2 linked regions of the Iamia sp. SCSIO 61187 genome follow. The main gene of each other region encodes a partner of the protein of the gene in region 2 in a complex. Links are inferred from orthologs where the notes say so. Each region holds a gene or a part of one and is shown on either strand. Other genes may lie near its edges. The genes, in order: uvrA and mfd.

Region 1 (3,737 bases), 1.5 Mb from region 2 along the record:
GGACCCGACGCTCCTCGACTTCGAACGACCGCTGGGCACCCCGCGCTACGTCGAGAGCGCCAAGACGTCGGCTGAAGCCCTCCGTCTCGGCTCGAGGCACGAGCGTATCTGGGTCGTGTACCAGTACGTCTTCGCTCCCAGCAGGACCGCCTACCGAGCTGCTGTGGGATCAAGCACTCTGACCGAGGACTTCAGCGTGGTGGACCAGTGGACGTTCGATCGGGAGCTGAACATCGTGTTGTACGAGCGCGGCGCCGGCTGAGGGACGGTCAGCGACGTCCGGCGAGGAGCTCGCCGAGGAAGCGGCCGGTGTGGCTGTCATCCACCTCGGCGACGGCTTCGGGTGGGCCCTCGGCGACGACCCGCCCTCCCCCGCTGCCGCCCTCGGGTCCGAGGTCGATCAGCCAGTCGGCCGTCTTGATGACGTCGAGGTTGTGCTCGATGACCAGGACGGTGTTGCCCTGGTCGACCAGCCGGGAGAGAACGGTGAGGAGCCGCCGGATGTCCTCGAAGTGCAGGCCTGTCGTCGGCTCGTCGAGCAGGTAGATGGTGTGGCCCGTGGACCGCTTCGAAAGCTCCGACGCCAGCTTGATGCGCTGGGCCTCGCCGCCCGAGAGGGTGGGGGCCGGCTGTCCGAGGCGGATGTAGCCGAGGCCGACGTCGACGAGGGTCTGCATGTGGCGGGCGATGGCCGGCTGGTTGGCGAAGAACTCCAACGCCTCCTCGCATGGCAGGTCGAGCACCTCGGCCACGTTCTTGCCCTTGAAGGTGATGTCGAGGGTGTCGCGGTTGTAGCGGGCCCCCTTGCACACCTCGCAGGGCACGTAGACGTCGGGCAGGAAGTGCATCTCGATCTTGATGGTGCCGTCACCCGAGCACGTCTCGCAGCGCCCACCTTTGACGTTGAACGAGAACCGGCCGGGCAGGTAGCCCCGGACCTTGGCCTCCTGGGTCTGGGCGAACAGCTTGCGGATCGCGTCCCACACGCCGGTGTAGGTCGCCGGGTTCGACCGGGGAGTGCGGCCGATCGGTGACTGGTCGATGCTGATGACCTTGTCGAGCAGCTCGATGCCGTCGATCCGGCGGTGCCGACCCGGCGGGGTCTTGGCCCGGTAGATCTTCTGCATCAACGACCGCAGCAGGATGTCGTTGACGAGGGTCGACTTGCCCGACCCGGACACGCCGGTGACGGTGACGAAGAGCCCGAGCGGGATGTCGACGTCGACGCCGTCGAGGTTGTGCTCGCGGGCGCCCTTGATCTTGAGCCAGTCGCCGCTGGGGGCCCGTCGCTGCTCGGGGATCGGGATCGAGCGCGCCCCGGTGAGGTACTGGCCGGTGACGGATCGCTTGTTCTTCAGCAGCTGCTTGTAGGTGCCGGAGTGGACGATCGACCCGCCGTGCTCCCCCGCCCCGGGACCGACGTCGACCACGTGGTCGGCCACGGCGATCGTGTCCTCGTCGTGCTCGACGACGATCACGGTGTTGCCCAGCTGGCGCAACCGCAGGAGGGTCTCGATCAGGCGTCGGTTGTCGCGCTGGTGGAGGCCGATCGACGGCTCGTCGAGCACGTACAGCACGCCGACCAGGCCCGATCCGATCTGGCTGGCCAGCCGGATGCGCTGGGCCTCGCCGCCCGAGAGGGTGGCCGTGCCCCGGCCCAGCGACAGGTAGTCGAGGCCTACGTCGAGCAGGAACCCGAGCCGGGCCTTGACCTCCTTGAGGACGGCCTCGGAGATGAGGATCTCGCGCTCGGTGAGCTCAATCTCATCGACGACCGTGGCCAGCTCGCGGATGGAGAGCATCGACAGCTCGGCGATGTTCCGGCCGGCGACGGTGACGTTGACGGTGAAGGGGTTGAAGCGGGCGCCGTCGCACTCGGGGCACGGCACCTCGCGCATGTACCCCTCGAACTGCTCCCGCTGGGTGTCGCTGTCGGTGTCGGCGTGACGCCGCTGCAACCACGGGATCACACCCTCGTAGGCCGCCTTGTAGGTCCGCACCCGGCCGTAGCGGTTCTTGTAGCGGACCTCGACGCGCCCGATGCCCTTGCCGTCGAGGAGCGTGCGCTGCTGGGCCGCCTTCAGCTTCGACCACGGGACGTCGAGGGGGATGCCCTTCTCCTCGCCGACGGCCTCCAGGATGCGGTGGAACCAGGTGGCGTGGCCGCTCGACCACGGGTGGATGGCGCCCTCGGAGATGCTGAGGTCGGGGTCGGGGACGATCAGCTCGGGGTCGACCTCGAAGCGGGTGCCCAAGCCGTCGCAGCGGGGGCAGGCGCCGTAGGGCGTGTTGAACGAGAAGCTCCGGGTCGTGAGCTCCTCGAAGCTCTCACCGTCGACCGGGCAGGCCAGGTGCTGGCTGAAGGTCATCGACTCGGGCTCGTCCTCACCCTCGCGGGGGACGATCTGGACCTCGGCCACGCCCTCGGCCAGCCGCAGGGCGGTCTCCAGCGACTCGGTGAGGCGCCGCTCGATGCCGTCCCGCTTCACCAGACGGTCGATGACGATCTCGATCGTGTGGTTCTCGTACCGGGCCAGGTCGATCTTCTCCCCCAGCTCGACGACCTCGCCGTCGATGCGGGCCCGGGAGAAGCCCTGCTTGGCCAGGTCGGCCAGCATGGTCTCGTAGTTGCCCTTGCGACGCCGCACGACGGGGGCCAGCACCTGGAACCGCGTCCCCTCGGGCAGCTCGAGGATGCGGTCGACGATCTGCTGCGGCGTCTGCCGGGTGATGGCGGCACCGTGCGTCGGGCAGTGGGGCTGGCCGATGTTGGTGAACAGGAGGCCGAGGTACTTGAGGATCTCGGTGATGGTCCCGACCGTCGACCGGGGGTTTCGCGACGCCGACTTCTGGTCGATCGAGATCGCCGGCGACAGACCCTCGATGAAGTCCACGTCGGGCTTGTCCATCTGGCCCAGGAACTGCCGGGCGTAGGACGACAGCGACTCGACGTAGCGACGCTGGCCCTCGGCGTAGATCGTGTCGAACGCCAACGACGACTTCCCCGAGCCCGACAGCCCGGTGAAGACGATCAGCTTGTCGCGGGGAAGGTCGAGGTCGACACCCCGGAGGTTGTGCTCGCGAGCGCCGCGGATGACGAGGGTGTCCGACACGAAGGACCACTCTACCGGGCGCGCCAACCTGGCGAACGTCTGTACGTGGGCGAGGTCGGGCACCTCAGTGTCGCGACGATGGCGCCGATGATGCCCCATGACGGCGGCCCCGCCCCTCTGCGACGCCGAACCGGACACGGCCGTCGTGGCGCGCCCCGAGCGCTGGCGCCATGACCAGGTCGGGATGGCCATCGGGGCCGCCATGGCGATCGCGTTCTTCGTCCCCGGCTACCTCCGGTACGTCAACCGCTGGGCCGTCCTCGACCTGGCCTTGTTCGACCAGGCGGCCTGGCTGCTGTCCCAGGGACGGGCGCCGGAGCTCACCGTCCTCCGGGAGAACCTCTTCGGCGACCATGTCAGCGTCGTCGTGGTGGCGTTCGCCCCCCTCTACCGGATCGCGGCCACCCCGGTCTGGCTGATCGCAGCCCAGGCCATGGCCCTGGGATGCTCCGTCCCCGCCCTCCGAGCCCTCGCCCGCCAGATCGGCGGGAGCCAGGGCTGGGCGACGCTGGCGACCGTCGGCAGCGCCCCCCTCTGGGCGGCGGCGACGTTCGACTTCCACCCCGTGGTGATGACGGTGCCCATCACCGCCGCAGCCCTTGCCGCCGCCCGGCGTGACGACAC
Region 2 (4,249 bases):
CCCCGCCCGGCCAGCAGCACCGCCAGCGCGCCCGTGCCGCAGCCGACGTCGAGCACCGACCGGGCGCCGAGCTCCTCGACGATGGCCACGTAGGCGTCGAGGTCCGACCGGTCGGGATCGAGGTCGTCGTACACGTCCGCCAGGCGGGGGTGGGCGAAGATCGGGTCCGGCGTCATCGCGGCCATCGTGACCGCCGTCTCGGTCGAGCCCCGCGACCTTTGTCCGGAAGTCCCCCTCCTCGGCAGGGTTCCGGACGAAGTTGGGCGGGGCGGGCCGGCGGGCGGCCGGGCGCCGGTAGGTTGGGCCGTCCGCACGGGACCCGGTCAGCGCCGGATCCCGGCGTTCCGTCGCGTCCCACCGAGCCCGAAGGCCCCTGCCCGTGAGCACCCGCACCGCTGCCGCCCCGAGCCCCACCGCCGCCGCCCCCCTGGGCGACCTGCCGGCGCGGCTGGCCGCCGAGCCGGGGCTGGCGGGCGTCCGGGGGCGGAACCGGGCCCACCTGGCCGTGACCGAGGCGGCTCGACCGCTGACCATCGCCCACCTGGCCGGGGGCACCCGGACGCCGATCCTCGTCGCCGTGCCCACCACCGGCGAGGCCGAGCGGCTGACCCACGACCTGGGCGCCTTCCTCGGCCGGGACAAGGTCGAGCTGTTCCCGGCGTGGGAGACGCTGCCGTTCGAGCGGGTCAGCCCCAACGTCGAGACCATGGGCCACCGCATGCGGGTGGCGTGGCGCCTGCGGAACCCCCGCCAGGCGCCCAAGGTGGTCGTGGCCCCCATCCGGGCCCTGGTGCAGCGGCTGGGCCCGCACGTCGACGAGGTCGAGCCGCTGATCATCCGTCCCGGCCAGCAGGTCGACCGGGACGAGGTCGCCGCCTGGCTGGTGGCCGCCGGCTACCGCCGCGAGCCGCAGGTCGAGGCCCGGGGCGAGGTGGCCGTGCGGGGGTCGATCGTCGACGTCTTCCCCTCGACCGAGGACCGCCCCATCCGCATCGACCTGTGGGGCGACGAGGTCGACCGCCTGACCGAGTTCTCCATCACCGACCAGCGGTCGACCGACCCGGTGCCGGCGGCGGCGATCTTCCCGTGCCGCGAGGTCATGCCCACCGCCGAGGTCCGGGCGCGGGCCGAGAAGCTGATCGCCACGCAGCCGTGGGGGCGCGAGCAGTGGGAGCGGCTGGCCGAGGGCCTGGTCTTCGACGGCATGGAGTCGTGGCTGCCGTGGCTCACCGACCGCGAGCACGTGCTGCTCGACCTGCTCCCCACCGGCGAGGACGACGGAGACGCCGGCGCCCTGGTCCTCCTGGTCGAGCCCCGGCGCATGCGGGACCGGGCCGAGGACATCATCGGCGAGGAGTCGGACCTGGCCCGGCACCTGGCCCGCAGCACCTGGGACGTCCCCGACAGCACCGACATCCCCGCCCTCCACCTCCCGTACGACCGCCTGCTCTCGCATACGACCGTCCCGGCCTGGACCGTCGTCAACGTGGCCGACTCGCCCGACACGCCCGTCGTGCAGAGCATCGGGTGGCACCCCGGCGTCGGTGACGGCGCCGGCCTGCTCGGCCAGGTCCGGGACGTGGTCCGCAGCGGCGTCCGCGTCGTCGGCGCAGCCGACACCGAGGCCAGCGCCGGCCGCATGGCCGACGTCCTCCGCGGCCAGGAGCTCGAGATCGAGGTCCGGGTGGCGCCGCTCGACCGCGGCGTCGTGCTCCCCGGCGCTGGGGTCGCGGTGCTCGCCGAGGTCGACCTCACCGGGCGCCGTCGGCCCCACCGGGCCCCGCGCAGCCGCAAGCGCGACACCGCCGGCTTCTTCGACGACCTGCGCCCCGGCTCCTACGTCGTCCACCACCAGCACGGCGTGGCCCGCTACGGCGGCATGGTCACCCGCACCATCGGCGGGGTCGAGCGCGACTACCTCCTGCTCGAGTACCGGGGGAACGACAAGCTCTACGTCCCGTCGGACCAGATCGACGCCGTCCGCCACTACACCGGCGGCGAGGACCCGAAGCCCAGCCGCCTCGGCGGGGGCGAGTGGCAGAAGGCCAAGGCCAAGGTCCGGGCCGAGGTCAGCCACATCGCCCAGGAGCTGGTGGTCCTCTACCAGAAGCGCCTCAGCACGCCCGGCTACGCCTACCCCGAGGACACCCCCTGGCAGCGGGAGATGGAGGAGAGCTTCCCGCACCGGGAGACCCCCGACCAGCTCGTCGCCATCGAGGAGGTCAAGGCCGACATGCAGGCCGAGCGGCCCATGGACCGCCTGGTGTGCGGCGACGTCGGCTTCGGCAAGACCGAGGTCGCCCTGCGGGCCGCGTTCAAGGCCGTGCAGGAGGGCAAGCAGGTGGCGATCCTGGTCCCGACGACCCTGCTCGCCCAGCAGCACTTCCAGACCTTCAGCGACCGCTTCTCGGGCTACCCGGTGCGGGTCGAGGTGCTGAGCCGCTTCCTCACCGCCGGCCAGGCCAAGGAGGTCATGGCCGGGCTCCGCACCGGCGAGGTCGACCTGGTGGTCGGCACCCACCGCCTCCTGTCCCAGGACATCGAGTTCAAGGACCTGGGGCTGCTCGTGGTCGACGAGGAGCAGCGCTTCGGGGTCAAGCACAAGGAGCAGATCAAGGCGATCAAGGCCAACCTCGACGTCCTCACCCTGTCGGCCACGCCGATCCCCCGGACGCTCGAGATGAGCCTCACCGGCATCCGCGACCTCACCCTCCTCCACACCCCGCCGGCCGAGCGCCAGCCGATCCTCACCTACGTCGGCGAGGAGGACGAGCGGGCCATCTCCGAGGCCATCCGGCGCGAGCTGCTGCGCGAGGGCCAGGTCTTCTTCGTCCACAACCGGGTCCGCGACATCGAGAAGAAGGCGGCCGAGCTGCGGGACCTGGTGCCCGAGGCCCGCATCGCCGTCGCCCACGGGCAGATGGACGAGGGCACCCTCGAGCAGGTCGTCTACGACTTCTGGGAGGGCCGCTTCGACGTCCTGGTGTGCACGACGATCATCGAGTCGGGCATCGACATGCCCACGGTGAACACCCTGGTGGTCGACCGGGCCGACCGCCTCGGCCTGGGCCAGCTGCACCAGCTGCGGGGTCGGGTCGGCCGGGCCGGGCAGCGGGCCTACGCCTACCTGTTCCACCCCCGCGACATGTCCCTGTCGGAGGAGGCCTACGAGCGGCTGAAGACGATCGGCGAGGCCACCGAGCTGGGGTCGGGTTTCCGGATCGCCATGCGCGACCTCGAGATCCGGGGCGCCGGCTCCCTCCTCGGCACCGGCCAGTCCGGCCACATCGCGGCGGTGGGCTACGACCTGTACGTCCAGATGGTGAGCGAGGCGGTGGCCGAGCTCAAGGGCGAGGAGCGGCGCGAGCCGGCCGAGGTGAAGCTGGACCTGCCCCTCGACGCCCACCTCCCCAGCACCTACGTGCCCCGCGAGGACCTGCGCCTGGAGGCCTACCGCCGGCTGGCCACGGTCACGACCCCGACCGAGGTCGACGACATCCGGGCCGAGTGGGAGGACCGCTACGGGCCCGTGCCCGAGCCCGCCGCCCAGCTGCTCGAGATCGCCCGCCTGCGCGCCGAGTGCCACCGCATCGGCGCCCGCGAGGTCAACGTGACCAAGGGCCCGGCGTTCGGCGGTCCGGCCCACACCGCCCGGGTGTCGCCCCTCGTCCTCAAGCAGAGCCAGCAGATCCGGCTGCGCCGGCTGTTCCCCAAGGCGGTCTACAAGGAGGACCAGGAGCAGGTCGTCCTGCCCATCCCCAAGACCCCGACGCTGGCCGCCACCCTCGTCGACCTCCTCCGCCAGCTCGTCCCGCCGGAGTAGCCGCGGGCGGGGACCGACGCGGCGGCGGGCGAGCACGCGACTGCGGGGCCGGTCGGCGCACCTCCTACCATCGACCGCCGTGCGTCCCCGTGCCCTGCCCCGCCCGCTCCGTGCCGTCGCCACCGGCGCCGCCGTGGTCGGCCTGGTCCTGGCGGCCTCGTCGTGCAACGCCGGGCGGCCGTCGGCGGCCCGCGTCGGGGACCGCCACATCTCGGCCGACCGGCTCGACCAGGTCGTGGGCGCCTACGTCGAGGCCGACCGCGACCGCCTCACCGACCTCATCGAGGGCGACGGCGAGGACACCTACCAGCTGGCCGCGGCGTCGGAGATCCTGACCAGCCTCGTCCTCGAGACCCTCCAGGCCGAGCTGGCCGAGCGCGAGGGGGCCCGGCCCACCGAGGAGGAGCGCCAGGAGGCCGAGGCCCA

The links.
Region 1: the proteins of mfd (region 2) and uvrA are in contact, whole or in part, in a crystal structure (PDB 4DFC), measured with the Escherichia coli proteins. The link is inferred for Iamia sp. SCSIO 61187 from one-to-one orthologs.

What each region holds. Positions count from the first base shown.
Region 1 is NZ_CP050948.1:2,800,669-2,804,405, forward strand. Bases 70-3,503 are described here. They hold uvrA (excinuclease ABC subunit UvrA), read right to left. Parts: upstream 3,114-3,503; coding sequence 270-3,113; downstream 70-269. Other genes in these bases: HC251_RS13345 (hypothetical protein), read left to right, coding at 70-262; HC251_RS13355 (DUF2079 domain-containing protein), read left to right, coding at 3,211-3,503. In the rest of the region: more of HC251_RS13345, read left to right, coding at 1-69; more of HC251_RS13355, read left to right, coding at 3,504-3,737. UniProt on the Escherichia coli protein: The UvrABC repair system catalyzes the recognition and processing of DNA lesions. UvrA is an ATPase and a DNA-binding protein. A damage recognition complex composed of 2 UvrA and 2 UvrB subunits scans DNA for abnormalities.
Region 2 is NZ_CP050948.1:1,316,164-1,320,412, forward strand. What follows is about bases 78-4,023. They hold mfd (transcription-repair coupling factor), read left to right. Parts: upstream 78-379; coding sequence 380-3,823; downstream 3,824-4,023. Other genes in these bases: HC251_RS06460 (class I SAM-dependent methyltransferase), read right to left, coding at 78-176; HC251_RS06470 (hypothetical protein), read left to right, coding at 3,903-4,023. Also shown: more of HC251_RS06460, read right to left, coding at 1-77; more of HC251_RS06470, read left to right, coding at 4,024-4,249. UniProt on the Escherichia coli protein: Couples transcription and DNA repair by recognizing RNA polymerase (RNAP) stalled at DNA lesions. Mediates ATP-dependent release of RNAP and its truncated transcript from the DNA, and recruitment of nucleotide excision repair machinery to the damaged site.